Regions from separate parts of the Paenibacillus sp. RC334 genome, predicted to be linked through region 1. Evidence: riboswitches for the same ligand, from Rfam matches in the RefSeq annotation. Region 1 holds a riboswitch; each other region holds the start of a gene.

Evidence for each region. Region 1 has a riboswitch for thiamine pyrophosphate ahead of thiC (phosphomethylpyrimidine synthase ThiC). Riboswitches for the same ligand answer to the same signal wherever they lie in the genome.
Region 2: linked by a shared signal. The riboswitch ahead of QMK20_RS01800 (ABC transporter substrate-binding protein) and the one ahead of thiC (phosphomethylpyrimidine synthase ThiC) in region 1 are both predicted to bind thiamine pyrophosphate.
Region 3: linked by a shared signal. The riboswitch ahead of QMK20_RS13885 (thiamine phosphate synthase) and the one ahead of thiC (phosphomethylpyrimidine synthase ThiC) in region 1 are both predicted to bind thiamine pyrophosphate.

The regions. Positions count from the first base shown of each region.
Region 1 covers NZ_CP125370.1:749,509-760,181, forward strand. Annotated here, with positions in the region: gene QMK20_RS03645 (YneF family protein) at 1-233, shown strand, start outside; gene folE (GTP cyclohydrolase I FolE) at 285-878, shown strand; gene QMK20_RS03655 (lipoate--protein ligase family protein) at 999-1,844, shown strand; gene QMK20_RS03660 (Fe-Mn family superoxide dismutase) at 1,881-3,281, opposite strand; gene QMK20_RS03665 (alpha/beta hydrolase) at 3,537-4,574, opposite strand; gene QMK20_RS03670 (IclR family transcriptional regulator) at 4,874-5,617, shown strand; TPP riboswitch at 5,725-5,837, shown strand; gene thiC (phosphomethylpyrimidine synthase ThiC) at 6,021-7,808, shown strand; gene QMK20_RS03680 (hypothetical protein) at 7,924-8,076, opposite strand; gene QMK20_RS03685 (YitT family protein) at 8,586-9,422, shown strand; gene acnA (aconitate hydratase AcnA) at 9,567-10,673, opposite strand, start outside.
Region 2 covers NZ_CP125370.1:379,704-390,376, reverse strand. Annotated here, with positions in the region: gene QMK20_RS01830 (SDR family oxidoreductase) at 1-59, opposite strand, end outside; gene QMK20_RS01825 (SMP-30/gluconolactonase/LRE family protein) at 77-1,234, opposite strand; gene QMK20_RS01820 (zinc-dependent alcohol dehydrogenase family protein) at 1,266-2,279, opposite strand; gene QMK20_RS01815 (EAL domain-containing protein) at 2,681-3,742, opposite strand; gene QMK20_RS01810 (bifunctional 2',3'-cyclic-nucleotide 2'-phosphodiesterase/3'-nucleotidase) at 4,016-6,118, opposite strand; gene QMK20_RS01805 (pyridoxamine 5'-phosphate oxidase family protein) at 6,341-6,775, opposite strand; TPP riboswitch at 7,041-7,150, shown strand; gene QMK20_RS01800 (ABC transporter substrate-binding protein) at 7,351-8,397, shown strand; gene QMK20_RS01795 (MTH1187 family thiamine-binding protein) at 8,797-9,090, shown strand; gene QMK20_RS01790 (ABC transporter permease) at 9,087-9,863, shown strand; gene QMK20_RS01785 (ABC transporter ATP-binding protein) at 9,909-10,673, shown strand, end outside.
Region 3 covers NZ_CP125370.1:3,041,644-3,052,316, forward strand. Annotated here, with positions in the region: gene QMK20_RS13870 (thiazole synthase) at 1-724, opposite strand, end outside; gene thiS (sulfur carrier protein ThiS) at 727-930, opposite strand; gene thiO (glycine oxidase ThiO) at 927-2,075, opposite strand; gene QMK20_RS13885 (thiamine phosphate synthase) at 2,140-2,754, opposite strand; TPP riboswitch at 3,036-3,144, opposite strand; gene QMK20_RS13890 (ABC-F family ATP-binding cassette domain-containing protein) at 3,233-4,786, opposite strand; partial or broken gene QMK20_RS13895 (hypothetical protein) at 4,991-5,981, opposite strand; gene QMK20_RS13900 (hypothetical protein) at 5,968-6,522, opposite strand; gene QMK20_RS13905 (hypothetical protein) at 6,524-6,919, opposite strand; gene QMK20_RS13910 (hypothetical protein) at 6,961-7,440, opposite strand; partial or broken gene QMK20_RS13915 (hypothetical protein) at 7,490-9,575, opposite strand; gene QMK20_RS13920 (ATPase, T2SS/T4P/T4SS family) at 9,565-10,673, opposite strand, start outside.

The DNA.
Region 1 (10,673 bases):
CGATCATTACCCTGATTGTTGGTTTGGTCGGGGGATTTTTCATCGGTGCTTATTATCTTCGCAAACAGCTTGAAAAGATGCAAAACGATCCTGAGACGCTGCAAAAAATGGCCAAGCAGATGGGTTATAACCTGAATGGGAAGCAAATGCAGAAAGCCCAGCAGATGATGAAGAACCAGCAGTTCTCCAAAAATCAGCCAGGTCAGCGTAAAAATCAGGGCCATCGTAAATAATGAGCAACATAAGCACGAATGCCGCATGAGGTTGCACAGAGGAGGATTACTGTGGCTGGCGTAAAAGATTATATTAACCGCAAAGCTGCGGATAACCGGGATAAAATCGAGTACCATGTGGAGCAAATTCTACAACTGATCGGTGAGGACCCCAAGCGTGAAGGCTTGCTGGAAACACCGGCACGCGTAGCGCGCATGTATGAGGAGATATTTGCAGGTTATGAGGTTGATCCCCGGGATGCGCTGGGTGTAACATTCGACGAAAATCACGAGGAGCTTGTGATTGTGAAGGACATCGTCTATTACAGCCAGTGTGAGCACCATATGGCTCCTTTCTTCGGAAAAGTGCATATCGGCTATGTACCCAGCGGCAAAATTGTAGGACTAAGCAAGCTTGCCCGTCTGGTTGAGGCTGTGACGCGCCGTTTGCAGGTTCAGGAGCGCATTACGGCACAGATCGCAGATATTTTGAATGAAGCGGTCTCCGCTCACGGGGTTATGGTGGTCGTGGAAGGCGAGCACTTGTGTATGTGCGCAAGAGGCGTCAAAAAGCCTGGCAGCAAAACGGTAACATCTGCGGTACGCGGAACGTTTCGTGATGATGCTGCGCAGCGTGCAGAGTTCCTCTCGCTGCTCAAGGATTGACCGAACAGGCGTGACGGTGATGTGATGAATAAAAAAGAGTGGTTTACGCATAGGCGTAGCCACTCTTTTTTGCTAACATGAGAAAAGGTGGACGTTAACTGCTTTGAAGGAGGATAGCGTATGGAGAATGTACATATGTCAGCAGACAAAACAACGGTTTTGCCTGATCTGCAATGGTTTGAAGCGCCACTCGTGACCACTCAGACGGATGTTTTGTCTCCACTGGCGTGGGAGGAACTGGCCTGCCGGCAAGTAGGGCAAGGAGCTGCGCCTGTTTTGCATCTATGGCGGCACCCGGCTGCGCTGGTGATCGGCCACCGGGACCGCAGGCTTCCGTACGCGCCGCAGGCGATGGAGCGTGTGCGGAACGCCGGAACCTCGGTATGCGTGCGTCCCTCGGGCGGAGCGGCTGTCATGCTGGACAGGGGGGTACTGAACCTGTCCCTGATCCTGCCGAATCCGCAGCGGGCGATCAGCCTGCATGAAGATTTTCGGCTTATGGCGGGGCTGATCAGCGATGCGCTGGCCCCGTGGTCCGCCGAGGCGCAGACCGGGGAAATCGCCGGGTCCTTCTGTCCTGGCGATTACGATGTCAGCGTCCGAGGCCGCAAGTTTTGCGGCATTGCGCAGCGGCGGCAGGCCAAGGCCTATATCATCACGGCCTTTGTGATGATTGAGGGCAGTGGCGCGGAGCGCGCACAGGTGGTGCAGCGGTTCTATGCGGAGGCAGCCGGAGCTGCGTCGCCAGGCGTGGCGCAACCGGATTATCCGCAGGTGAATCCGGCAACGATGCGCAGCCTGGCGGAGCTGGCCGGGGTGCCGTCGGTTGAGGCGTATACGGCATCGCTGCGCCGTGTAGTCGAAAGTCGGGCGGCAATTTTGCCTGCTGATGACTCATTGGTGCAGCCGCAAGGACTGATGGAGCAAATGAGAGCGCTCAGAGAGCGATACGATTCGCAGGTGTAGTGGGAAGTATGTTCCTGGCTACAGAGGAGTCTTAGCTTAGAACGGTTGCCATCTCAGCTTCGAGGCTTGGGTGTAGCGCTTTTCGACCTCAGGCCAGTTCACGACATGCCACCAGTCCTCAATGTATTTGTTGCGCTCGTTCTGATGCTTTAAGTAATAGGCATGCTCCCATACATCTATCGCCAGCAACGGAATGGACTCCCATTGAGTCAGGTTCTGGTGCTTTTCGGCCTGCAAAATTTCAAGCCGTCCTGCACGTGGACTCCACGTCAGGATAGCCCAGCCGCCGCCCTCGACCTTCTCGGCTGCTGAGCTGAATTGCTTCTTGAATGCCTCATAGCTGCCAAAGTCCTTTTTGATCTGCTCCGCCAGCGGCCCGCTTGGTGTTCCACCGCCTTGAGGACTCATAATCGTCCAGAAAAGAGTGTGCAGATAATGGCCTGCACCGTTAAACGCCAGCTCGCGTTCCCAATGCTTCACAAGGTCAAAATCGCCCGTTTTCCGGGCTTCCTCCAGCTTTTTCTCCGCTTTGTTTAAATCATTCACATAGCTTAGATGATGCTTGTCATGGTGGATACGCATCGTTTTCTCATCAATGTACGGTTCAAGCGCATTATAGGGGTATGGGAGCGGCGGCAAACGATGTCCTCCGATAGGAACAGGCCTGCCGGGGGAAGTTTTTTCCGTAGCCGAAGGCTCTGTCTGGCTTGACTGGACGCCTTTGTCTTTGTTCGCCCACGGTCCTTCCCACCTCGTGCCGCCTGTCTGCCCTGTCTGCCGCTCTCGCAGCGCATCCTCGGGGTAATCCTCACCCTCTGCCGCCACATGAAACAACGCAGTGGCCCGCGCAATGGAGCCGGGCTCCTGAAAGGGGTTGGTCGAGATCAGGAAATACTGGCTCTCATATGCCGCATGCAGTACAATTCCGGTGGATTTCGGCTGTTGTCGTAACGCATGGCTGTGCTCGGTCAGCAGACTGAGCTGCCGTACATACTCTTGTGACTGGCGGTTTGCGGTTTGCAGCAATTCGTCCAGACGACGATTCAGCTCTTGTGAGACAGGCTGTGAATCTGATGTCACTCCTGCCGTTGCCTCAATCGATTGTAGCTCTACTTGTGCCGATCCTGACCCCGATTCTCTCGATTGCCCCGGATGCCCGGCTTGTGCTTGTGCAGCCGCCGCCGACCGCTCCCATTGACGATGCCACGCCTGATCTGCCGGATCAAGGGCGCTTCGCTGCTCTTCAAGCAGCTCTATAGCGGTGCGTTCCGTCTGTTCGAATACCGTCCTCCAGTCATCCAGCAGCCGCACGTAGGCAGGCTCCAGGCCCTCTGTAGCGGACTTAATCACTTCCACATGCCAGCTTTCCTGCTGTTTCCAATGCCGGATTTCCTCCAGCACACGTAAGGGCAGGAAAGACCCGTAAGTACTCAGCATCGTTTTTACCTCCCGTATCCCACTATGGCTATCCGGGCTGGTCCCAAGAACCTGACCCGGATGCATACGTACCCAGTATATTCGCCGTCTCATCGGGAATATGTCTATAAACTCCCCGATCCGGCGCGGACATGTAATGTGGGGCAATGAATACATAGTTGGACGCAAAAAAAGAAGCCTCGCTGCGGCACGGGTTAAGTGTCCACAGACGGGCTTCTCTATGTTGAAAGGAATATGGCTTCTAAAATAGACCCCTTACTTCGTAGTCGTTTGTTTACTGGCATTAGCGATAGTTTTCTTGTCCTCCAGCTCTTGTACACCGCTTAAAAACGTCGATACCCGCCGCAAATACTCACGTGGATGCTCCCTGAAAATAAGCTCATGCAGCCCGTTTTTGACAATCCATACACTGGAAAGCGAGTTGGTTTGATTGGCAGCGAGCTTTTCCGCAATCGGGTAAGGAGCCTTTTCATCCTGCGTCCCATGTACAAACATGATCGGGAACGGATAGTTTTCCGCTTTGACCTCTTGGTATGGAATCTGATGCAGGCTGGTACCGTTCAAGACTGGAAACAGCAGCTCCAGAATTTCCAGAGATGGATGGCGCGGCAGATCAATTTGATTATGAATGTTATGGTACAGCGTATCCGGCTCCAGGAGGAAGGTGCTGTCCAAAATCATGGCGTCCACATCTTTGGTTTGCAAGCCCGCCTGAAGAGCAGTTCCTGCCCCCATCGAGAAGCCCCATACGATAATCTCCGAGGAACCGCGTTGCTTCGCAAGCTGGATCGCCCCGAGAAGCTGCTGGGATTCCGCTTTGCCTCCGGTTGCGACGGCTTTGCTATTTTGTGATGCGAATCCGTAATCGAACATGACAACGTTAAAATTCAAACGGTGGGCATAATGCGCCAGATCATACATCGGAATCCAGCTTTCTTCGCGGTTGGCCCCATAACCGTGGCTGAAAATAATCGTTTTCTTCGATTGATCCGCCGGGATATACCAGCCCTGCACCATCCGGCTGCCGTCCTTGGCGGGGAAGCTGACATCCTCGTAGGGCATTCCTTTGGCCTGCATCGGGTTCGAGTACAGTGGCGCGACGGTTGGATTCGTCAGTACCCATGCGATATAGGCGTGCAGGGTAATAAAGCAAAACAATAGAAAAAATACGACCGACAGCAGCAAGGCAATAACGACATGCTTGATTCGCAGCAGCCGGGGGTTGATCAGTGGGGTGGACGGCTCATGGACAGCATGCTGTAGCTGAGAGCTGCGCTGGGATGTCGAAATCATGTAAGAGCCTCCTTATATAAAAATGAACTCCGTTTCATAGAATTCTAGGTACAATTCCACTTGAAAATGATAGTTTATGTCCGTATAGATACCTATTATCGTATGATGCGTGTTATCCAAAGTCAACGGCTGAACCGGAAAAGTAAAAATGATGCAAAGATTTGTCGATGTTTGTTCTCGTTCTGTAATATGGCTGTCACAAAAACATTGGTTTACAGTAGCCGCGACTATTCTATATAATTTATGTAACCATGTTTCATGGTGTGAAACGAATATGGAACAAAGAGGAGCGGTTCACAATGGAAGACCGTAAATTAACGGTTCGCGCCGTGGAGCGTGCGCTTGATATACTGATGTGTTTTACTGGAGATTCCGATCTGGGTCTAACAGAGATTGCTTCCAAAATTGGTTTACATAAAAGTACCGTTCATCGGCTGCTGACCACGCTGGAGGATCGGGGCTTTGTCGTTCGGAATCCCGCAACGGAAAAATACCGGCTCGGCATCCGGATATGGGAGCTATCCACCCATCTGTCGCAAAGCGACGAGCCGGCGATCCTATTACAGCCAGCGATGGAAGGATTGCGTGACCGTCTGGGCGAAACGGTCAGCCTATACCTGCGCGATGGCAGTATGCGTATCCGCATTCAGGCCGTGCAGAGCAATCAGGCGATCCGCCGCGTTGCGCCAGTGGGTGCAAGCATGCCGCTGGCTGTAGGAGCCTCCAGCAAGGTGCTGGCGGCCTTTATGCCGCCGCAGGAGCTGGAAGCCCTGCTAAGCGGGGATGAATGGCCGCCCTCGGTAGACCCGGAGGTCTATAAGGCTCAATTGCAGGATATTCGTGAGAAGGGCTATGCGACCAGCTATGAGGAGCGGGAGCCGGGCGCTGCTGCTGTGGCTGCGCCTATCGTGAATCGGAAGGGACAGGTCGCTGCGGCCTTGTCTGTATCCGGTCCGGTCAGCCGACTAGCGCCCGAGACGTTGCATGATTTTGCACCGATTTTGATCGAGGCGGCAAAGGAAATGGGGCTTATGCTTCCATAATCTTTGGAAAAAGGGACCAGAGAAGGGTTGCCAAAGCCGTAAATTTGAAGTAATCTGATGGGGATGGCGGGTTGTCAGTTATAGCCGCCTCATGCGAATAGAATTATCACAGTTACTGGGGGAGCCTGTAATGCCGGGCTGAGATGGAATCGCACTAGATTCCGGACCCTTTGCACCTGATCTGGATCATACCAGCGTAGGGAAGTAATCGGCCATTGAAATGTATACGTAGCCGCTGTCTATGGCAATGCATCGGAGTATGATTCCGCGTGCGTAGCCGTCTGCATAGCTGTTTCGTTAGATTAGCCGGTTCCCTGGGGAACCGGCTTTTTTGCATAGATCAGCCAGCCTGGGGATGGTTCCGGATCGGTGTGTCATTTCATCGAAACGGGAGGAATGGACAATGAAACCGACAGAAACAGAAGGAACAGCAGGGAACGCAGTGGATGAACAGACAGGAGGGGTGAAGCCCTTTCCGGGGAGCCGCAAGGTATATATTCAAGGCTCGCGGCCGGACATTGCCGTACCGGAGCGTGAAATCGCCCTGCATCCCACACATACGCCACAGGGCACGGAGCATCATGAGCCGTTACGTGTGTACGATACGAGCGGTCCCATGACCGACGAAGCCTATCAGGTCGATATCCGTCAGGGCTTGCCTCAATTACGGCGGGCTTGGGCACTGGAACGGGGCGATGTGGAGGCTTACGAGGGGCGTGCCGTCAAGCCAGAGGATAACGGGTTGAAGCCCGGCTCCAAACGGGAGACGGCTGAATTTCCCGGCGTTACCAACCGTCCGCTCCGTGCGCGGCAAGGGCGTAGTGTAACGCAAATGCATTATGCGCGGCAAGGGATCATTACGCCCGAAATGGAATTTTCATCCATCCGCGAAGGGGTGGAACCTGAGTTTGTTCGACAGGAGTTGGCGGCTGGACGAGCCATTTTGCCTTCAAATATCAACCATCCGGAAAGTGAGCCGATGGTGATTGGGCGTCATTTTCACGTGAAGATTAATGCGAACATTGGTAATTCTGCGGTTACGTCCTCCATCGAGGAGGAAGTGGAGAAAATGACCTGGGCTGTACGCTGGGGCTCGGATACGGTCATGGACCTGTCCACAGGCCGTAACATCCATACGACACGTGAATGGATCATCCGTAACTCCCCTGTGCCGATTGGGACTGTACCACTGTATCAGGCGCTTGAAAAGGTGAACGGCGAAGCCGAGGCGCTAACGTGGGAGCTGTATCGTGACACGCTGATTGAGCAGGCGGAGCAGGGCGTGGACTATTTCACCATTCATGCGGGCGTGCTGCTGCGGTATATTCCGATGACGGCAAGTAGAATGACAGGAATTGTGTCCCGTGGAGGGTCGATTATGGCGGCATGGTGCCTTGCGCACCATCAGGAGAACTTTTTGTACACGCATTTTGAGGAAATATGCGAAATCATGAAAGCCTACGATGTGGCCTTTTCCCTCGGGGATGGTCTGCGTCCGGGTAGTATCTATGATGCGAATGATGAGGCACAGTTTGCTGAGCTGGATACGTTGGGTGAGTTAACGCAAATTGCCTGGAGGCACGACGTTCAGGTCATGATTGAAGGACCGGGACATGTCCCGATGCACAAAATCAAGGAGAATGTGGAACTGCAAATGGAAATTTGCAAGGAAGCTCCCTTTTATACACTGGGACCGCTCACGACGGATATTGCACCCGGATATGATCATATTACCTCGGCTATCGGGGCGGCAATGATCGGTTGGTTCGGGACGTCCATGCTATGCTATGTTACGCCGAAGGAGCATTTGGGCCTGCCGAACAAGGATGATGTCCGCGAGGGTGTCATTACCTACAAAATTGCGGCACATGCTGCCGATCTGGCAAAAGGCCATCCACGGGCGCAGCAGCGGGACGATGCTTTGTCCAAGGCACGCTTTGAATTCCGCTGGCGCGATCAGTTCAATCTTTCGCTCGACCCTGAGCGGGCTCTGTCCTACCATGATGAGACGCTGCCAGCAGAGGGAGCCAAGGAAGCACACTTTTGCTCGATGTGCGGTCCCAAGTTTTGCAGTATGCGTATCACGCAGGACATTCGCGCCTATGCGGCGGATAAGGGGCTGAACACCGAAGAAGCGGTAGCCGCCGGGATGCGTGAGAAGGCAGAGCAGTATCGGGATGACGGGCAGTAAATCCTTAAACTTATGAACGCATGAATAACAAAAGCCGTGGTTCTCTACAGATTGTAGGGGCCACGGCTTTTTAGCTTATGTAAAGCGAGATCATGCAACCGGATAAAGGGCGGCTTTATTTTTTACCCATTTTCTCATTCAAAATGTCCTGAAAGCTGAGCTTCTTCTCCGAGCTGTCTTCTTTCTTCTGCATACTCACCGCGTTGGCACGTTGGTATTGTTGATGGAAAGGCATCAAGGTGTGTACAGTTAAATTCATTGTATTCATGCAGGTAGTTCCTCCAATTCCATTTTGTCAAATTCAGATTGAGTTGCTTAGGACGTCTGTATAGGACTATTCGTATGTACTTGATGTCGTAATACCGGGTAGACTGCTTGGTAATGTTTCAATCATTATAAACGCATTTTTTCAAATTAAAACGCTTTTGACATAAAACAGGAAGATGGTCATATGTGTCCAAAATGAGGATTAGGTGTATGGTCATTCTGAGGGAAAATGTGCCTAGGTCCAGAACAAGGGCCAGAGGCCCGTTTTCTTAGTTTAGTAGTCGGGACCGTGTTTTTTTGTCGAATATCCTTATATAAGTGAGGATTTTGCAAAGTCCTGAAGTCAATATGAAGTCAGTCTGGTGGCGAATTAAAGTGTCAAAGTTGTATTGACTTTATGTTTGGGAGTGGATACCATGAACTGGTTGTAAGCGTGTTTTAGCTACTAGAGTCAGCCAATCCATCTGGCGATTCATCCGTTGAAATGTTTGAGAAAGGACCAGGACATATATGAAAAAAAGAATTGCAGACATCGCATTTATTATTCTGGGTGCGTTTTTTTTCGCGCTGGCTGTTAATCTGTTTGTTATCCCGAATGAGTTTGGCGAGGGGGGTGTTACAGGGGTCACGATTATTTTGTACTACCTGTTTCAGTGGTCCCCTTCGATCGTCAATCTGGTGATCAATGGCTTGCTGCTGATTGTCGGGTATAAATTTTTGGACAAGAGAACGACCCTGTACACCGTGATTGCAGTCGCTTTTAACTCGTTGTTTTTACATTTAACGGCCAACTGGCGGATTGATTCGCATGAGCCGACGATTAACGCCGTATTTGCCGGGGTTTTGGTGGGGATCGGGATTGGTTTGATCGTGCGGGTGGGCGGTACAACAGCAGGAACGGTCATTTTGGCCCGGATCGCCAACAAGTATCTGGATTGGAATATCAGCTATGGTTTGCTGTTTTTTGATCTGATTGTTGCATTTTCATCCTATTTTATTATTGGCCCGGAAAAGCTCATGCTGACCATCGTTATTTTGTACGTCGGTACGAAGGTTATGGATTTCATGATCGAAGGTCTGAATCCGAAGAAAGCGGTCATGATCATTTCGGAGCATCAAAATAAAATTGCAGAAATGGTCATTACCCAAATGGATCGGGGAGTTACAGTCCTGTCAGGCCACGGGTACTACACGAAAAATCCGAAAGAAGTTCTGTATATTGTCATCAGCAAGCAAGAGGTGTCGGCGCTTAAAAAGATTGTGAAGGCTATCGACACAGCAGCGTTTATCACCATTCATGACGTGCGGGACGTGTTCGGAGAGGGTTTTTTGGATATTTCGAAGTAATTGGCGAGTACGAAGGTTATAGGGTAACATGGTTGGAAGTCGGTCCTGAGGGATCGGCTTTTTTGTTTTATATAGATAAAAAATACCCCCGATTCGCAGATAGAGCTGCAATCGGGGGGTTCTTCACATTTGACGTTCAAAAACTTAGTCTGCGATCATTTGACGTAATACGGTTTGCAGAATACCGCCGTTGTGGTAGTAGTCGATATCGACGGTGCTGTCCAGACGGGCAGTTACCGGGAACTCGAACTTCGTGCCATCCTCACGTTTGGCAACAACCGTAAGCTCTTGACCCGGCTTCACGTCATTGTCGATGCCGAGAATATCAAACGTTTCACGGCCGTTCAGACCCAGGCTGGACCAGCCGTTGCCTTCCTGGAATTGCAGTGGAAGCACACCCATACCGACCAGGTTACTGCGGTGAATCCGCTCGAAGCTTTCTGCAATGACGGCTTTGACGCCCAGCAGAAGCGTACCCTTCGCTGCCCAGTCACGTGAGCTGCCTGTGCCGTATTCCTTGCCGGCAATAACGATCAGGTTTTGATCGGCTGCCTGATATTTCATAGATGCATCGTAGATGGACATTTCCTCATCTGTCAGCAAGTATTTGGTCACGCCGCCCTCGGTGCCGGGAGCTACGTTGTTGCGGATACGGATGTTAGCGAACGTACCACGCATCATGACCTCATGGTTGCCCCGACGGGAGCCGTAGGAGTTGAAGTCCTTGCGTTCCACGCCATGCTCCTTCAAGTACAGTCCTGCCGGGCTGGAAGGGGCGATGTTGCCTGCTGGTGAGATATGGTCCGTCGTGACCGAATCATTCAACAGGGCAAGCACACGGGCATTACGGATTTCCTTGATATCCTGTACGCCATCCTGAAGTTTTTCAAAGAATGGTGGATTTTGAATATAAGTTGATTTTTCATCCCATTCATACAGTTCGCCTTCAGGAACCGGAATGGAGTTCCATTTTTCGTTGGCAGTAAATACATTCTCATATTTACGACGGAACATATCCGGGCTGAGAGACAGGCTGATCGCTTCCTTGATCTCCTCGGAGGTTGGCCAGATGTCTTTCAGGTAGACAGGCTGATTGTCCTGATCGTAACCGAGCGGATCATTCACCAAATCAATGTTCACCGTACCTGCCAACGCATAAGCAACAACCAGTGGCGGTGAGCCGAGATAGTTGGCTTTGACCTGCGCATGCACGCGGCCCTCAAAGTTCCGGTTGCCGGAAATGACTGCACC
Region 2 (10,673 bases), 370 kb from region 1:
ACTTTCCCGGCCAGGCTTTCCTTCGCTTTCCAGGATAATTTCAACTCATCCAATATCATGTTAAACCCTCCCAAGCTTATTTGGTTAAAAGCACGCGATGAACGCCCTGACTGCCTCCAGGAGCTGTGCCTATATATAAATATCCGTCATGGCTTACAACCGTGGTTACCCCATAAACCGAGCCTTCAGGATCATGCCAGCTTCCGATGAGTTTACCCTGCGGATTAAGCTCCACAGCAAGCCCATGCTTCACAGGTGCGCTTGCACCGCTGAGCAGCGATTGAGGCAATTTGGCCATCATTCCAGCCAGCCACGGGCTTTTATGCATCTGATCTACAAAGGGAATACGTGTCGTGAAGAGACCGACCCAGAAGTGGCCTTGATCATCACGCGTAATGTTATCCGGAAAACCGGCGAGATTATCCGCAAAAATATCCGAAGTCCCCTTCTTTGGCCCTTTGAGCCAGTATCTGGTCAATTGGTAGTGATACGACTCTGCCACAAGCACAAAATCTTCGTCCGCAGACAAGGCAACCCCGTTCGCAAAATAAAGGCCTTCCAACAGAACTGTCGTCTGCTTGGTCGCCGGATCATATTTCAGCAAACGTCCATGTGGCTTGTTCTCGGCGATTTCTTTGAAGACTACACTGCCATAATTGGAGGTGTCAGAAAAATAAATGGTACCATCTTTGGCAATATCCAGCTCGTTGGCCAAATAGATCGGTGTGCCGTCGACTTGATCGGCCAACACCGTCACGTTTCCGGAAGGATCTACCGATAGCAGCCCCTTCTTAACATCCGTAACGATCAGATTTCCACTTGCGTCAAACATAAGTCCATTGGGCGTTCCTTTGGTATCTGCATAAAGCTGGGCCTTTTGCGGATTGCCCTTTGTATCAATGGCAGCCTTATAAATTTTCCCGTCGGAGTCTCCCGTATATAAATTTCCTTTCTTGTCAAAGGTGATAAATTCCGGAAACTTAGGGGCATCTGTAACAAGCTCTGCGGAGCTGAGTTTGTTGTTTTGTTGCCATGGACCCGCTTGTTCAAAAGAGGGGGCCGTAGGTGCAAGCCATTTTGCAGGCTGGACAGGGGAAGGGATGAGCATAAAAATAACCACTCCCAGAAGGATTACCGCCAGCAGCGATAATCCGGTTCTGCGTACCCATTTACGCGGTTTCTTATTCTTTCTTCCTTGAGAATCTTTGACAGACAAATCAGGTTTACTGGGCATTAGAGTGCCTCCTATGTGATGTGAATAATATTTATATTTGAACGACGATTTTACCGAAATACTGTTTTCCTTCAGCCAAAAGTGCGAAGGCTTCGCCGATTCGGCTGAGCGGGAATACCCGGTCGATGACAGGATGTAAACGATGGCGGGAAATGGCACGATTCATGTTTTCGAAATGTTCCCGGTTACCGACTTGGCTGCCGCGAATCGTCGCAGCCTTCTGCAAAATGCTGGTGACATCGAACTCAGGAATGGTCAAGCCCGATAAGAATCCGACCATGCTCACAGTCCCTCCGGTACGAAGTGCATTGATGGATTGCGCCATTGTTGCCGCTCCCCCTACATCCAGGACATGGTCGACTCCGCCGCCTGTCAGTTCCAGAGCCACCTTATCCCACTCGGGAACTTCCGAATAGTTGATTGTCTGCCATGCGCCGAGAGCTTTTGCCCGTTCCAGCTTGTCATTGCTGCTCGATGTGATAATTACCCGTGCTCCCGCCATCAGAGAGAATTGAAGCCCAAAGATGGAAACACCGCCTGTTCCTTGTAAGAGCACCGTATCCCCCGCTCGCAGCCCGCCGGATTCCATCAGCATGCTCCATGCGGTTAATGCCGCAATCGGCAAGGTGGAAGCCTCCTCCCAAGAAAGGTGATCCGGAATGGCGACGACCCCTTCTTCATGTAGAACGATATATTCAGCCGCCACTCCACTGAGCGGGCCTCCCAGACTGTCCTTTAATACCTCCGCTCTGGTGCTCCCGCCAATGAATTTCTGTTGGAAATTTCCCGCTACCCTTTGTCCAACCTGAAATTTTGTCACCCCTTCCCCCACAGCCACAATTTCACCCGCTCCATCGGATAACGGAATGAAGGGAAATTGAATGCCGATCGGCATTACTCCATTAAGTATTACCAAATCTCGATAATTAAGAGACGCTGCCCTTATGCGGATCAGGACTTCCAGCCGTCCCGGCACCGGTATGTCGAGTTCCGTCAAGGCTAACTCTTCAAAGCCAAAACCGTTTTTCAGTTGCACTGCTTTCATTTTGGTTGTCCTCCCTGTAATGTTAAACTTTTTACCTAGTATGGATACAGTGTATTGCGAAAGAAACACTGTTTCCTATACAATACACTGTATCCATTTGTCTTCAAAACGTCAATCTTTACTTTAAAAATAAAACATGTCGTAACTGCCTCCGGTTTTTTAACGTTCCTTACCAGGTAAAATTGGAGGCAGGGTGGCTTTCGCTTGCCCATAACTTGCTCAGGTGGGCAAGCATAGACCAAAAAACGCGAGTTGCAGGGGTGAAAAAACCTCTGCAACTCGCGTTTTTTTACATTAATGGTGATATAAGCACTGTCCAATACGGTTGAAATTTGCTTATGGGACAGCCCTATTTAAAGCTCCACTTTTTATAGACTACGTCTACTTAAATTTGTTTCTGACTATATTACGCTACTAAGCATAAAATTGGAGGGCGGATTCGGATTCGGCTTACCAAATAAATAACCCTGAGCCAGCGATACTCCTGATTCACGACAAAACTCAAAATCTTCCATCTGCTCGACTCCTTCAGCCAGCACTTGACCGCCAAAATGAAAGGCCGATTCCACGATCCCCGTAATTTGTCGTTGCTGGTCACTGTTACGGTAGCAGCCATTAATTAAACTCCGGTCAATTTTCACATAATCCGGCTGGAGCCGATTCATCAGCTCTGTCGTAGAATACCCTGCTCCCACGTCATCCAATGCCACGGAAACTCCCCCTTTTCGATATTGTTCAAAAATTCGATGCAAAAAATTCAGATCATTTATTTCTTCCGTCTCTACAACTTCAAATACAAAATCCTCCGCATTCATGCACAACCGGTCAATCGTCTCAAAGGTATGATGCAAGCAGTAGGTCGGATTATAAATGGTGGAAGGAAGAAAGTTAATAAAACGTTTGATTCCCGCAGGAAGGCATGTTGCACTTTTTTCAATCGCAGAAATACGGGCCGACCGATCCAGATGAGCGTGTAATCCGGCTTCACGTGCGATTTCAAACAGCCGAAAAGGCTGAAAGGGTCTCTGTGGATGTGACGGACGCAACAAAAATTCAAACCCGATAATGTCCAGCTTGTGGTCAATAATAGGCTGCATATGGCTGGAAAAGCTCTGATCCACAATAACATTCATGACATCTGGATGCTTGATTCGTGCTTGCAGTTGGCTGAATGGAAGCCAATCCTCATACCCTTCGACATGAAACGATCCGGTCACCACAACCTCTATATGTAACAACCATTCCTTCGGCAGACAAGCAAGTCTGTCCATCAATTGCTCCAGCTCCGCAGGACTGTCATAGCGAAACGCAATGCCGTCCTCGCGCCCTTGTTCCTGTTTCATTTGTTCCGACAGCATACCCAAGTTGCCCAGCACTTGAGTAAGCGACACCCTGGAATGCCTGATTTTCAGCAATCCCTGGTCCTTAATAGGTAATATGATGCTGCAATTGCTGCAAGTCATAATGGTCCTCCTCGGAACAATTTTCCGGTTTTTTCACCATTATATCACAAATAACTAGAACAAAAGAACTATATAATTACGTGTTTTTACAAAAAATAAGGTTATTTTCGGCTACAACCTAGGACTTAAGTGTATATTCGACAAAAAATAAAGCCTTTTGCACCATTTATAAATTCAAGTACCGTTGTCCGTGGAAACTAAAAAGCAGCAAGTCTCTCGGCTACGGAGACTTGCTGCTTCATTTTGAATTTAAATGGACCCAGAAACCCAGACTTATTTGGAAGCCTTCGGTTTGGTTGTTTTAGCTGGTTGAGCTACCGCAGGTTTGGTTGCTTTTACGGCAGACTTCGCTGTTGCCTTCGCTGGAGTCACGGTTTCCTTTACAGGAGTCGTTGCTGCATTGGGCTTCGCGCCAGCTTTCAAGCTGTATTTTGCAAAGCCGTCAGCCGCGCTGCCGAGGAATGAAATTTGCTGGTTTCCGGCAAGCACGTCTTTTGCATCAGGCGAGGATTCGAAGGTAACCTTAGTCTCACCGAAAGGAGCAATAGACCAGTTGCCATCCGCAGCCGGATTAATCGTTCCGTTCGTACGGATGTAATCAATAACGACTTGGCGGCTTTCGTCCGGTGCTGCCATCACAATGCGTTTGCCATCCGGATTTGCCAGTTTGGATGAGGAAGCACGATAGTTGTTGGTCGCTACGATAAATTTCTGTGCAGGATCAATTGCTTTCCCGTTGTATTGTAAATCCTTGATACGATGAGCAGAAGGATCAATAACGGTTCCCTTGGCATCATATCGTGCAGGCTGAGTCACATCAATCTGGTACTTCACACCGTCAATGACATCAAAATTGTAGGTAGGGAAATCTTTGTTAATCAGCGATTGTTCCTCGGTTTTCTTTGGATCGATATGGTTGAACTGGCCCGCAGACCACTCCAGCCATTCCTGAATTTCAGCACCGGTAACTTCTACGGCCTGAACCGTGTTCGGGTACACGTACAGATCGGACACGTTTTTAATGGCTATCGTGCCTTCAGGAATGTTGGTGTAATACTCGGCACCGTTTCGGCCACCAGCCTTGAATGGGGCGCCAGCCGACAATACGGGAAGATTTTCGTATTCGGTCCCTTTAAGATGGTTCTGTACGTACCATTTTTGTGCATTCGTCACAATCTGAATGGATGGGTCATCCTGCACTAATGCAAAATAACTGTTAATCGGTGCGGTTGTGGTTCCTACCGGTTGACGAACATAATCCAGCGTTCCTGTATGCTCTTCCTTGATCGCATCTACCAGTTTAAACTCAGGATTCATCTGCACAGCCTGAGTTTTGGGATTCACAACCGGACGCACTTCAGACTGTGAATTTGTTACGTTCCACTCGTATTTTTTCTTTTCCAGGGTCAGGTCAATAATACCTAGCTCCTTGCCCCATGAGGAAGCTTCTACAGCCGGCACACCATTGATCGTTCCTTTATCCAGGTCTACACCGCTCATTTCTTTAAAATCAGGGCCGGGGAAGGATTTATGCGCGTGTCCAAATAAAATAGCGTTAATTCCGTCTACCTTGCTCAAATATTTAACGGCATTTTCCATCATCGGAGTCTGCGGTACATCCTCATAACCTGTGTGTGCCAGCACAATAATAATGTCAGCACCCTCGGTTTTCATTTGAGGAATAAACTTTTTTGCCGTTTCCACAATGTCCTTGGTAACGACCTTTCCCTTCAAATTGCCTTCATCCCATTGTGTAATTTGGGGCGTTACCAAGCCAATCACGCCCACTTTGAGCGTATACTCTTTCCCCTTCTCATCCGTTACCGTTTTATCAAGAATCCGATAAGGGGTAAAATAATTTTTAGTCCCTTGGCCCCCATCATCGTAATACACATTCGCATTTACGTAAGGAAAATCAGCTCCCTTGAGTGATCTTTCCAAAAAGTCGAGACCATAGTTAAATTCGTGGTTCCCCACCGTAGCCGCATCATAGCCCATAAAGTTCATCATCTTGTAGACTGGATGGACACCGCCTTCTTTCTCGAAGGTTTTGCTTCTGGCCATATAATCACCCAGTGGATTGCCCTGCAACAAGTCGCCGTTATCGAACAACAGGCTGTTTCTCGTTTCACTGCGCGCCTGCTGGATCAGTCCAGCTGTGTTAATCAAGCCATATTCGTTCGTTTCCTTGTCCGCATAGTAATCGTAATTCATCAAGGCCGCATGAATATCCGTTGTTTCCATGATCCGCAAATTCACTGTACCGCTATCCTTGGATTCGCTGGCAGCCCAAGACGGAGCGGCTGAAAACACCAGCATGTTACAGGCAACGACTGCTGCTGTAAGCCCTCTAAACCATTTTTTATGAAATATCAAAATATATCCCTCCTCATTAAGATGTAGGCCTCATACACATACTTTTGCACATATATGTAAGCTTTGAGCCCACCATTCCTATTTTAATCCAACGCCGGACAAAAGAGTAGTCATTTACTCCATTTATTTATGAAAAAATAATTAATTTTCCGCAAACATAAAAACCAGCAAACCTCCCAAATAACTCGGAGAATTGCTGGTTTCCTCATATTCTATCCAATTCTATTTCTCCCACACCTGACGTCCGGTTTGCTTACCCACATACTCAATACGAGTCGGATTCACATCCAGAATGACATAATCGGGGTCATCCGGGCCAGAAAACCATTCCTTCAACGAATCATTCCACACTTGTTTGCGGAGTCCCTCGTCAGCCGTTACCCGGACAGTAGCCTCAACCTCCACGACTTCCTTCGTACCGCCAACCTCATAGCCCAGCAGCAGATAAGCGTTTGGATTATCCTTCAGCTCTTCCACCTTATGTGTTTTGCGATCTGTCGCGAGATGAATGTTCAGCCCTTCGTTAAAAAGAGCCATATAGCGCACCTTCGGCTTGCCGCCTTCTACTGTACCCAACGAGCAAAATTTGTTGTTATCCAAAGCCTTTACAATGGCTTGTTCCAGTTGGCTGCGATCCAATGTTTCCGTTTTACCCACGGTACAACAACTCCTTTTCGCAAATTAGAATTCCTGTGAATGCCCATGCCATGATCCGACACCAGCTCATCAAACCATACCTGCGGCAGTTCTGTAAAACAACATCAACCGATGGGATCATGGTCATTTTCAGAACAAAGCTCACAGTAAAAGTGTACCCTAGCGTACAGCAAATGAACCGTCACTTCTTCCCCAATGCTGGACAGACCCGCCTTCTAGGCATATAATCGTCGTAGTAAACCCGAATTGAATAACCCATTCGACTATACAATGCCAGGGGTGCTGGAATCGGCCGGCTGAGAGTGTGTCCCAAGACACTGACCCTTACAACCTGATCTGGGTAATGCCAGCGTAGGAATGCTTAAGCAAGATGCGCCCCTTTTTTCTTATTACGGCGGGCCATCCCTTACTTTGGTATATACAAGCGCAAGCGTCCCGGAACATCGGGGCGCTTTTTTTGTTGAAGATGATGTTGTTGGAACAGATAGCGTCCGGCAGAAGTTATTTTTGTAAAATGGGAAACATAAGCTGTCTGATCCGACGGATTACGGGTAATAAAAGGAGAGAACACAACGATGAAGCGCATGAAAATGTTAAGCCTAGGGCTGATCAGTCTGTGGCTCATGACCCTGACTCTGACCGCCTGCGGCGGAGGCTCCCCCTCTGCACCACAAGGCGCGGCTCCTGCCGCCAATACCCAAGCGACCTCCCCGACCAAGGGACTCAAGGATGTTAAAGTCGTGCTCGACTGGACGCCAAATACGAATCATACGGGACTCTATGTCGCCAAGGACAAAGGATTTTACGAAAAAGCAGGCTTGAATGTCCAGATCGTTCAGCCCGGTTCGGGCGGAGCCGATCAAATGGTTGCTTCCAATGCTGTACCTTTTGGTATCAGTTATCAGGAGGGAGTCACACAAGCTCGTACGCAAGGGGTACCGCTCGTATCCATCGCTGCGGTCATTCAGCATAATACATCAGGCTTCGCAGCCCCGGTTGACCGCGGGATTAAGAGCCCGAAGGATTTTGAAGGTAAAAAATACGGCGGCTGGGGTTCGCCCGTAGAAGAAGCGGTCATGAAATCCATCATGGACGCAGACAAGAGCGATGTAAGCAAGGTGAAGATCATCAACATGGGTAATGCCGATTATTTTACAGCCGTGAAGCGGGATATCGACTTTGCCTGGATTTTCTACGCATGGACCGGGATTGAAGCCCAACTACGGGGTGAACCACTGGATATGCTGTATGTAAAAGATTATTCCAAAAGTCTGGATTACTATACACCCGTCATCGTGAGCAACGAACAGACCATTAAAAATGATCCCGAACTGGTCAAGGCCTTCATGGACGCGACCGCCCAAGGCTATGAATATACCATCGCTCACCCGGAAGAAGCCGCAGACATCTTGACCAAAGCGGTTCCGGAACTGGATAAAAAGCTGGTACTCGCCAGCCAAAAATGGCTAAGCCCGCGTTATCAGGACGATGCCGCCCAATGGGGCGTACAAAAAACGGAAGTATGGCAAAACTACTCCGACTGGATGTACGAACGCAAGCTGCTCAGCAAGCCTTTGGAAGTCGATAAAGCCTTCACAAACGACTTCCTGCCCAAGCGTTAATCTTGTAAATCGAACTTGAAAGTACCTTTGTGCCACTACGCAGTCGGTTGATGCTTCCGAAGCGAGCTTCCCTATGGAAGGCTTTTAAAGCGACCGCTAACGCTTGTACAGCACCATTCCGTCCACTTCGTTTTTATGTTCATTTTGCTTTTGTAAAAATGCCACACCAATAAAACCCAAAAATATGATGGTTTTAAGGTGGTTGGCAGCGCAGCGGTTCATTTGAATCTGGAGAAGCGCAGCGTTCGCCTTTGCCGTGGGATTCTTACCTTTTAAATTTATTCAATGAATCCCACGGCAACAGCGATCGTAAGATCAAATGAAACGCGGAGCGGTCTCACCCGCCTTAAACCACCATATTTCCCTAAAAACAATCCAATGAAGGACAGGTGAATTCACATGGCTAACACACTGCTCAGTATTCAAGTAATTCCTAAAACCCCCAATAACGAGGACTCTTACGTATATGTAGATACGGCAATTGAAGTTATTCAGCGCTCCGGTGTCAAACATCAGGTGAACCCATTGGATACGACCATGGAAGGCGAGCTGGACGAGCTGCTGAAGGTGGTTAAAGAAATGCACGAGGCACTGACGGAAGCAGGCAGTCCAAGCATCATTTCACAAATCAAAATCGCACATAACCCGCAGGGCATCAGCATGGATAAGCTGACCGAGAAATATCGCCCATGAATCCGAAAGGCAAAAGCGCATCCTGGTGGAAAAGCGTATGGCCGCCCCTTGTGGCGGTCCTCTTCTTTTTAGCCGCCTGGCAGGGGGCGGTTTCCTATTTACATGTTGAATCCTGGTTACTGCCAGCTCCGTCCCTGATCGTGCAGGAAGGAATGGCCCAGTCGGCGCTGCTTGGTGCCCATACTTGGGCTACCGTTCGCTTAACGCTGGCGGGATTTGCTATCGGCACAGCAACTGGACTATTGATCGCCATTGTTCTTCATACCATCCCTTTTCTCAAATCGGCTCTGTATCCGCTGCTCATTCTTAGTCAAAACATTCCGACCATCGCTCTCGGCCCATTGCTGATGGTGTGGTTTGGTTTTGGCGTGTTGCCCAAGCTGATGGTTATTACACTGGTCTGCTTTTTTCCTGTGGCTGTAGCGGCCATGGACGGGCTGACGAGGACGGACCGCACGATGATGAGCTATATGCGCATGTCGGGCGCAGGCCGTATGGCTATTTTCATGAAGCTGGAGCTGCCGCATTCCCTGCCACAAGTATTTTCGGGCATCAAGATTGCCGCCACCTACAGCGTGATGGGCGCGATCATTGCGGAATGGATCGGAGCCAGTGAAGGAATTGGATATTATATGAATTTGCAAAAATCAGCCTACCGCACGGATCTGATTTTTGCCGCCATTGGCATTATTGTTACACTTAGCTTGCTAATGTTCGTAGCTATTCTACTGCTGGAAAAATGGCTGGTACGTTGGAAACCCGACCAGGAATAGCTTCCAAATGGAACCAAAGGATACCAAAGAAAGGACGTGGCGCGTATGAGTCTGCATCCTACTGACTTATCACCGCAAAATATGGCTGGTGGACAACGAGCCGTGGAACCGCAGGAGCATTCTTCCACTTCTCCAGCCTTGGAACTGGACGGTATTAGCCTGGCCTTCCGGGAAAAGCGAAGCTCGCTGCCTGTATTGCAGGATGTATCCTTGAGCGTTCGACCTGGGGAATTCGTCTCCCTGATCGGTCCGTCCGGCAGCGGCAAAAGCACGCTGTTTCACATCATCGGTGGGCTGCTCAAGCCGCAGCTGGGGCACATCCGTATGAACGGACAGGACGTGACTGGGGAACGCGGGCATATCAGCTATATGCCTCAACAGCCCGCGCTTTTCCCGTGGCGTACCACGCTGGACAACGTGCTGCTCGGGCAGGAAAATGCGCGGCGTAAAGATACAACAGCGCAGCTCCGGCACAGCAGCGAACGCGAACGCCGTAAGGAAGCCCTGCAATGGCTGGAGCAGGTCGGGCTTGGCCCATTCGCTAAGGCGTATCCGCATACGCTCTCTGGCGGCATGCAGCAGCGGGCGGCTTTCCTGCGCGCGCTACTCAGTCCGCAAGAGCTGATGCTGCTGGATGAGCCGTTCAGCGCACTGGACGCGCTGACGCGCGGAGACATGCAACAATGGCTCCTGCGGATGTGGGAGAAGAACCGCCGCTCTGTGCTGTTTATTACCCACAGCATTGAGGAAGCGTTGCTGCTCTCCGACCGTATCTATGTACTGTCAGCACGACCTGCTTCGGTGATACAC
Region 3 (10,673 bases), 2.3 Mb from region 1:
AACGTTTTACAGGAATCAGGCCCGCCTCAAAGCCGTATCTGCCCGCGCGAACAGCCAGTTTCATCGCCTCAGCCATTTTCACAGGGTCCTGAGCTCCTGATACAGCTGTATTCAACAGCACGGCATCTGCCCCCAGTTGCATCGCCATTGCTGCATCTCCAGGTGAGCGAATGCCGGCATCGACGATAACCGGAACCTCCGCTTGTTCAATAATGAGTTCCAATGAGAATGGGTTTAGCAGGCCGCGTCCTGTACCAATGGGTGAAGCTCCAGGCATAACAGCATGTACGCCAAGCTTTTGCAGCCTTTTGGCTAGAATCACATCATCCGATATGTAGGGCAGCACGATAAAACCTTCCTCCAGCAGTTTTTCACTGGCCTTGAGTGTTTCAAAAGGATCAGGCAGCAATGTCTTGCTATCCCCAATGACCTCCACCTTAATCATGTCGCACAGACCTGAGGCTCTCGCCAGCTTAGCGATACGCACTGCCTCATCCGCCGTTGTCGCTCCTGCCGTATTGGGAAGCAGCGCATAACGACTCAAATCCAGTGTATCCAGAAAATGTTGCTTATCCCGTTCCTCCAAATTTAATCTTCGCACGGCAAATGTTAATATTTCGGTCTCCGCAGCTTCCACAGCTTTGGATTGAATATCCAGATCAGGGAATTTTCCTGTACCCAATAACAGCCTTGACGTAAAAGATGCTTTACCAATCGTTAACATGATTAACCGCCTCCCACAAAATGTACAATTTCCAAGCTGTCTCCATCCTTCAGTACCGCTTCATCATGATCTTCACGAGTCAATATATGATGATTCAGCTCCACCACTACAGTTTTCACTTTCAAATCCAGCTCTTTCAGCAGTTGATCCACATGAATGATCCGATTGGAAAAGGTCATGTTCTGACCGTTAATCGTCAGCTTCATTCGCTCGCCTCCTTTATACGTTCAGGAGAAAAGCCGCTTATTCCAAGCTCAGCCACACTAGCCCCTTTTAACAGAGCTGCTATCGCACGCCCGGTAGCTTCACTCAGCAACACACCGTTCCGGTAATGCCCGACCGCGGCATATACTCCTTCTACGCCGGGAACAGGCCCAATACAAGGACGCCCCGCCACTGCCTGCGGACGCAAGCCCGCCCAAGTGCATATAAAAGAAGCTTCACGGACGCGAGGCAACCAGGCAGAAGCACGGGCCAGCAGCCCCTCCAGGCTTCCAATGCTCACCTCTTTGTCAAACTGATGCGGCAGACTCGTCGCTCCAATCCAAAGCTCGTTGTTCCGCTTGGGCACTAAGTAAATATCATCGGCGTAAAGGGTATATTCCAACGGATGTTCCTTCAAGGAGACTGAAACAGCCTCACCCTTGACCGGATAAAGCGGATATTCAAAACCGACCTGCTCCAGCAGTCTCATACTATCCAAGCCTCCAGCAATAATGACCTGATCACAGGAAAAAAAGCCACTGTCTGTTTGTACGCCGCAAACTCGCCCATGCTGTACTACAAGTTGCTCCGCCTGTGTACCAGAGCATATTGTTGCTCCCAGTACGACAGCTGCCCCCGTATAAGCACGACAAAGCTGGGCAGGAGAAATCTGTGTCTCCTTTGATCGGTATATAGCCCCGATCACTTGACCATCCAAACCTGGAATTCGGCGAGCCAATTCTCTGGCATCCCACCACACAGGATGATCAACCTCTTGCGCAATAGCCGCATTCCAGCGTTTTTGCCCCTCTGCTTCCGAACGGAAGGGAGTCACAAATCCTTCTGTACGGAATTCCACCGAAACACCAGACAAACGCTCTAGGTCACGAACCAGCTCGGGAAATGCATCCCGGCTTGTGCGAGCGAACTGTGCCAATTCAGGGTCGGTGAATTCTTCACTCTCTGCTGCCAGCATCCCAACCGCAGCCCCTGAGGCTCCCCCGCCCGGAATGAATCGTTCCACCAATATCGTACTGCGACCCTCCTTGGCCACATGATAAGCAATGGAACTACCGATGACACCTCCACCAATCACCAAGCATTCAGCGTGTCCAATAGCTTGTACCTCTGTTTTTATCTCTGGCATATGTTCCATCTCTCCTCTCCACTAACGATTCTGCTTGCAGCGATCTCCTACTTTCATTTCACCACTACATGCTGTGCACTACCCGATCCACCATTCGCTTGTACGCCATCGCAGCCGCAACGGGGGACTCAGCCTCCCAGATGCCGGACATCACCGCAATTCCGCTTGCACCCGCAGTATACAGCTCGTGAATATGGCGTGGTTGTATGCCGCCTAGAGCAATCACAGGAATGTTCAGCAGCCTGCATATGCGCTCAAGCTGTGCTATACCTCGCGGAGTAACACCAGGCTTGCAGTGAGTCTCATACACATGGCCATAGAGTACATAATGCGCTCCTGCCCGTTCGGCAGCCTGTGCCTCCTCCAAGGAATGCACCGACACCCCACAGCGCATATCCTCTGAAAGTAAGCTTTTGACAGCTGCAACAGGTAATCCGTTAGCCGGTAGCTGGATAGCTCCAACGGAGGTAAGCAAAGCAACATCCACCCGGTCATTTACTGCAATTTGCTGTAAAGGAACTCCTCGATTCACCATACTGCGGGTTAAAGCAAGCAATTCAGATGCGCCCTTCTGCTTCAAGCGCACGTGTACATAATGAACATACGGATGAATAGCTGCAGCCACTTGGGCAGTATGTGCATGTGCACTAAAATCGCCTTCCATCGTAATTACGTGCAATTCGATCTTATTCTCACCTCACAATGGACTAAATGGTTGTAAGCTGACCCTGTATCTTTACAGTCTCATATCGTGCTATACGTTATGGACTAACCACGTTTACCAGCAAAAAAATGAAGGGGTACGGTATATGAATACGAATATATGAACAAGAACGAAAACGCAAAAAAACCACTTCCCGAAGGAAGTGGTTTAACGTACGTCCAATAACCAAACGGATCATTATATCCGTATACGTATATCGTCCCACATACAAACAAAGTAATAAATTCGTTACCTCGTTTGTACGGCGCTCACTTCCCTACGCTGGCATAACCCAGATCAGGTGCAAAGGGTCCGAAATCCGTTTATTCCGTCTCAGCCGCATGGGCGGCTCCCCTAGTGTAACTATTTTATTGTATCAGCTAAAGATAGCTTAGCATAATTTCCTAATCCTGCAAACCCTGCTTCTTGTGAAGCTTGGTACAGAACTGGATATTTAGTTGACTTTACTTGTCCATTCTTCCACATTCCACGTTTTGGTTACCCAATCCTCATAAAAGTCCGGTTCGTGAGATACGAGCAGCACCGTTCCTTTGTATTCCTTCAAGGCACGTTTCAACTCATCCTTTGCTTTGATGTCCAAGTGATTGGTAGGCTCATCGAAAAGCACCCAATTGCTTTCCCGCATTAGCAGTTTGCATAGGCGGACTTTGGCCTGCTCACCACCACTGAGCGCGGATAGCGGACGGGTGATATGCTCATTTTTCAAACCGCAACGCGCCAAATGCGCCCGTACTTCATGCTGGTTCAAGTGCGGGAATTCATTCCACACATCCTCAATCGGTGTAACTTTCTCTGCTCGTACCTCTTGCTCAAAATAAGCTGGCTGCAAGAAATCCCCTTGATAGGTCTTGCCGCTGATCGGCGGAATTTTTCCCAGAATGGTTTTGAGCAATGTCGATTTACCGACACCATTGTAGCCCACAATCGCAATTTTATCGCCGCGTTCAATCGTCATGGACATTTTAGGCAACAGGGCATGGGTGTAGCCAATTTCAAAATCAATACCCTCAAACACCGTTTTCCCACTCGCACGTGCTTCTTTAAATTGGAATGTTGGTTTAGCCGCTTCTTCCGGTTTATCGATGCGCTCGATTCGATCAAGCTGCTTCTCACGACTCTTCGCTCGACCTGACGTAGAGGCGCGCGCCTTATTGCGTTGAATGAAATCTTCCTGTTTCTTAATAAAATCCTGCTGCTTCTCATAAGCTTCAATATGCTGGCTTTTGTTCAGGTCTGCCATTTCAAGGAACTTTTCATAGTTGGCTGAATAACGGGTCAGCTTGGCAAATTCAAGATGATAGATGACATTAACGACCTGATTCATAAACTCAGTATCATGAGAAATAAGAATAAACGCATATGGATAATCCTTCAGATAACGTGTAAGCCATTCAATATGCTCTACATCCAAATAGTTGGTAGGCTCATCCAGTAGCAACACATTCGGCTTTTCCAATAGCAGCTTGGCAAGTAGGACCTTCGTCCGTTGTCCACCGCTAAGTGCGGAAACATCCCGCTCCAGTCCTATTGCGGAAAGGCCCAATCCATTCGCCATTTCTTCAACCTTCACATCGATGAGATAAAAATCCCCCATATCCAGTTGTTCCTGAATTTCACCCATCTGTTCCAGCAGCACTTCCAGTTCTTCAGGAGAAGCTTCCCCCATCTTGTCAGTGATCTGCATCATTTCCTTTTCCAATTCCAACAATGGGAGAAAGGCGTCCTTCAGTACATCCCGCACCGTTTTACCAGGTGTCAGCTTGGTGTGCTGATCCAAATACCCATAACGTACACGTGGAGTCCATTCCACTTTGCCTTCATCCTTAAGCAATTTTCCGGTCAGGATGTTCATCAGTGTCGATTTACCAACACCATTGGCTCCCACCAAACCTACACGTTCCCCTCCAAGCAATCGGAAGGATACATTTTTAAACAATGCGCGGTCCCCAAAGTTATGGGATACATTTTCTACAGTCAATAAACTCATAAGCTGTTTTTGGCTCCTTATTGTCATCGGCAATGCCGACTGTTCTTATTTCATATGCATTTCTTTCAAAGCCTTATTGTAGCACATCCAGTAGCCTTATCGGAATATTGAAAATGGGTGAATTTGAAGGATTTTGATATTGTCTGCTTATAAAAAAAGAAAAACCACTCGTAGGAGTGATTTATTTAAAGATTGTTTAAAGATTTATTTATATTCATTATAACATTTATATTCAAAATACCCTGCGGCCGCCGCAGATTTTTCATCCGTAAAACGCTCTGTCGCTTTAAATGGAGCTGGACAAGAATCTCTGTAAAAATATTTCATTCCGGTATCCGGCTCTACGCCGCCGATCATGGCTTGCTTCCTCACGACTCTTCCGCCACCAAACCCATAGTTATTATAGTACCTATCTCCAACCGGAATTCCCTGGATAAACGCCATCAGCCCCACATCATCTACCGTGTTATACCATTCCTCTTGTGAGATAAGCGGTAGCGTGAATGTATAGGATATACCATTATGTGCTGCCTTTTCGTTATGGAGATTAATGAGTCGGCCCAGATCCTCCTGAATGCTGTGGACAATAGTGGAACGTCGTACTTGCTCAAAAGCTTCCGGGTCATTAAGCAACGAGATCGTTGTCTGTCCCTGAAGCTCCTTCTGAAAGCCCTCTATCCACCTGTGATTCCTCGCATCATAGGCATGTACATAATTATCCAAAGTAAACCCTACACTGTTACCTGCTGAATCAACGTAGGCATAAGGTTTTTTTTTCACTCCATTTGGGTCCTTGGACAGCTTGTCCATGCTTATCTGTGTAAGTTACGGAAGCGAACACATAATAGCCGTCATAGTCCAGAATCATAAGTGCAGGCATATAATCCAATAATGCGCGTTGTGCCACTGTATCCCCATCAATTCCCATATTAAGAAAAAGGGTATGCAGGAACGTGTGCAGCGCTTCTTCTTTATCTACACGAAAAAACTTGTCCGATCCATACCCAGCCTCTCGTTCCTGACGCTCATTCTGTGAAAGCACGACACCTGCATCCTGAACTGCGGTACGGAGGGCCGAGGTATATTTCATTTCCAATTGCTGTACTTCGCGCTGATTCTGCACCCGCAGGTCACTAACTACGCCAAAGGGCAAAAACAGCAGGATAAATATAATTGCAAAATCAGTAATCTTCATTCAGAACCATGCCCCCGTAAGAAGCTGTAACCGCCGGTTTGCCGCTATCTGCCCCACCAAGAAGCCATGATTTGTACAAGTCCGCAGGAGTGCGATTCGTATTGTGCACCCGCACTGTAAAATAATCTCCTGACATTATGGTATACCGACGTGTTTGATCTGACTTTGGCTGCTGATTGTCTGGAAACAGTACAGGCAAGATTTGCGGGTTATAGTAACCGTCATATACGGAGGAATAGTAGCCGAGAAAGCTATCCGGCCTCGCCGCATCTGCATAGTCCGGTACATATTTTTTGTGCATATGCTCCAATTCAACCTCATACGTATTACCCGTCAGCTCTAGCTCACGCATAAAATCGTTATACATCGTCGGTGTAATATATCCCTTGGTTCTCACCATATCAACAAAACGTACTGTTGAATGATACGTATTTAACCCGGATATATCGTCCTGTCGTTCAGCGGCTTGAGCTGCGGGCACTATGTACAAGAGCAATACAGCGAGCAGTGCCCCCAACAGCTTGGATATAGATTGAACCACTTCAGTCCTCCCCCAATTTCTCAAAACGTATGGATTGTATATCTCCATACTGATCACGCTGTGGATGCATGGAATATAAAGAGGAAGCATCGAGGGCTGATACATCGGGCTCGAACCGTTCAGAATACATATCGTACACTGTACCATCGACTTGAACAGGAATGCCTTCCTGCAAGTTCATACGAATTGCCTGCATAACTTGAGTTCCTTTGACCCGTTCTGGCATACTCACCTCTAAAGTACGATTGATACGCCCCTCGGAATGTTCCTCCTGCTGCGATCTTAATTTCAGTGTAGTGCCCATCTGACTGGACAACTCTGCTGCCGCTGCACATGCGGTTATAAACAGCGTAACTGACACACCAAGCCGCAGCATACTTGAAGCGTGATCAGACATGCTACCCATCTCCCTTACAATTGATATCCTTACTGTGGTGCTTAGGATTGGGTGAACAATAGCCCGCGTACAACATTCGATTTATCCTTGACGATTTCCGCCTTGAATTTACCACTTGGATTTACGTATTCGTTTTCTTTCTCATTCAGTGTATTCGTTATTTTTCCTGTCTTATCACTTCCACCATTCACCGCTCCATACTGTTCACTGTCTGGGCTAATGTTCAGAGCATTACCATACCACTGACCCGTCATGTTTTTTCCGGTTTTAATCTGAATTCCGAATTGGTCCTTACCTTGAAACTTCCGCAGCGCATTGGTCACTTGGGACCCACTGATCGTTGTACCGTCATATACCGTAAAAGAGGCTTGAGACAACTCGGTCTGGATATCGGCAAAATTGTTTTGTGCCGTTTTGGTTGCCTCCTGTGCCGAAATAAACAAAATAACTACAATTGTGATCAGTGCAATGGTCAAAAATATGCCAGCAGCTACTTTTAAGGCTGTTGATGCGTTATTCATTATTTTTCTCTCCTTAGCTGTGATATCGTAATAGTCGAAATAGAACTACTTACTGAATTTTTTGTATTTGCTCGTAATAGCTATCCATTTGGACAAAGCTCATACCGATCAAAGGGATGACCAAATATAAAAAGATAAGACCGTACATCGGAGCAAAACCGATCATCCTTCCCCAGATGGCCTTGCTGTCTATAATTTTTTTCATACTCCTGTTTTCTTTGTTCAAAATAGTAAGACATATGGGAATCCAAATCGTCGAAGGCCTCGCGAATCGTAATTTTGCCCAAAGACAGATGCAGCTTGTCCACCAAGCGTTGAAATTCGGGGAGTGGCGCTTCTTCTTTCAACAAGTCAAGTGCTGCCTCAGGCCCGTGCTCATAATGAAGCAAGCATTTTTGTAAAGGTCTTTTGAAAATAACCGAAAATCGGTTCAGCCATTCCAATATTTCCTCAACAGACATTCGTTCCATGGCTCGCAAAATTGAAATGACCGTCTGAAACTGGTAAACCTCATGCCTCATATCCAAGCGCCGCATTTTTCGCTGCAAATACAACAAGAGCATAGGCATCTGATAGGCTACATACCCGGCAACCAAACTAATCAGCACTTCCCACCACTTGATGTATTCCGCGTTCCACGCTCCCAGCTTTTGCAGAATACGACGCGTATTTTCTGAAAGCTGCTCCGGAGTTTTTCTGCCACCATAAACGTGCTCCAGCGCTGCGTACGTCTGCTCATAGGTGCTGTCCGCCCTCATATTTAGCGCATGCATCATTTTGCGGTCAATCTCACTCTGCTTTAAAGCTTCTTTTTCCTCCACCGGACTCAAACGTCCAAACATTTGGCCCGATTGAACCGGAGCGTGAAGAATATGTGTTTTCTCAGCTTCATGTAATATAAATACCGTACTAATGCTGAGCACCAAGCCTGCGATAAAAAGAGTGATTCTGCGTATGTACAGCCACTCCAGCTTGACCTCTGCACCGCTTTCCTTTAGCAGCCGGGTCAGTTGGAAATAAGAGGGCATATGCTGCTGCGGAATTAAAGCATCCACCACATTACGAATAATGGGCAAACGGTACAGCTTTTGCTCCCAGACCCGCCGTCCTTTGCCCGCACGATATCCAGTCTCGTCAGTCTGTTGCAGCTTTTGTAGCAGGAAGTAAGATACAATAATTACAATATAGACGGACAATTTTGTGATAAAGCCCCATTTCCCCTGATAAAACTCATCCATAGATGGAAAGCTGGACCTTGCCCATCTTTCGATTGGCATTGTAAAAAAAACAGGTGCAAGTGCGATCACATTTAAACTTTTGAGCAGGTAGTCCAGTTTATTTCTCCGCAGCAGTTCCAGTTGGATTTCGCGCGCAAGACTGCCAAGTCCCTTTAAATAAATGGAGCCTCCCTCTTCAATCCGGTCACCAAACTCCATTACCATATATGAAATACCGGCAAATGCTTTTAAAAACCGATTAGGAGCGGACTCATAGTATCTTTCCAGCGCTTCGTGCGGATCAGCGTCCGTCAGCGCCTCATGAATAAGTCGCGCATGCCTTCCAGCCTCAGCCCCTGCCAAATCGGCCGCCTCGGATATTGCCTCTTCCACCATGCCGTGCTGATGATAATGATGGCGTACATTGGCGAACAATTCGATCATCTGTGCAAGCAGTCTTTTTTCCATCCGGCTAATCGCCATATCCAAAATGAGACTGTTAATCACCACTCCGCATAACAGAGCCAGTACGGCAAACTCTAGCCCCGGTTTCATCATAAGCAACACAACGCCGCTACAAGCAAAAGCCACCCAGATGAACAGCGTCATTTTCATCGTCTCAAGGCGAAGCTTATATTCATCGTAAGCGTGCAAACCGGATAATCGCTTGCGTACACTCGTGATATACCCGGATGTAACAGGGAATCTCATGCCTAGTGTATACAACTTGTGCATTCCAGATTGCATTTGCCGTTGCAGCACTGCTTTTCCCTTCCGTCCCACTCGCACAGAATGAATTCGCCCTCCGCGGATTGCATGACCATTGCGCTTACGCAGCCACCACAAAGCCACATAGAGGAGCGCAAAGCATCCACCCGAAATGAGCAAAACCCACAGTAACATTACTTTAAGACTCATAGGCTTCCTCCCAATAGCGAGTCAGGAATCTGTGAAAATCTCCGGCATCCTTGACGTTCATCTGTTCACACATTTCTTCTGTGCTTTTGACAGTCAGGGGCTCCATCGCGATGTATCTCCCATTCCGATATTCCATAACATGACGATAGCTATAACTCGACGCAGAGTTGGAGCCTGAATCTATATGATCGGAATCGTGCGGCACACATTCCGTAATCCGTTCAATATATCGCCGTCCCTCAGCATCACGCTTGAGATGCACATCAAAGTTAATGACATGAACGACCTGTTCCTCAGCAATACCTTCATGCTGAAACACTCCTGTTTTAAGCAGTGAATTACGAAGAGAGAACACAAGATCGCGAAAGGTTTTGGCATGATGGGTAAAAATGGTGAACAGACTGGCAACCTGCGACATTTGAATCATCCATGCGGCTACTTCGTCACTCGCTACTTCACCAAGGATATTGACGGTTCCATCTGTCTTTTTCTGCAAATCGAGCCCTTGTTGCCCTGAAATATGATCCGTTTCCCGAAAGGTCAGAATGTTACGGCGGCTGTAAATGCTACGCAGATGCAGTTCAAAGGCCATTTCCTGCACACGAAGCGTATACGAAGCGTAAATATGCTTGACCATCGCCATCAGAAGCGTCGTTTTACCTGAACCTTGCGCTCCGGTGATTGCTGTGATCCGGCTGCCTTTCATTAAATAAGAAAGTAACTGTATCGGAAACTCAGCATTTTCTCCCTTAATTAATTGCTCAAGCGATGCGCTTTGAATATCAAATTTACGAACAAAGAAAGCCCACGATTCTGAAAAAGGAGGTCGTACCACAACAACCCGTGACCCATCCTTCATTTCGTTCACCTTATACCCATTTGCTTCGGAAAGCTGTCCGGGGTAGTTGTATTTGTAAATATTTTGGCACACCCTTTTAAGCTCCCGCTCTGAACCGAAGGAAAGGAACGAAAGGTGAATGGTCTTGCCTTTATAAAAAATCCACACGCTCTCATAGCCATTTGCTATCGGTTCAAATGTTTGTTCGGATGTATAGTGATCAGAAGGCCACTCCGCCGATACAGGCATTCCGCCTTCCG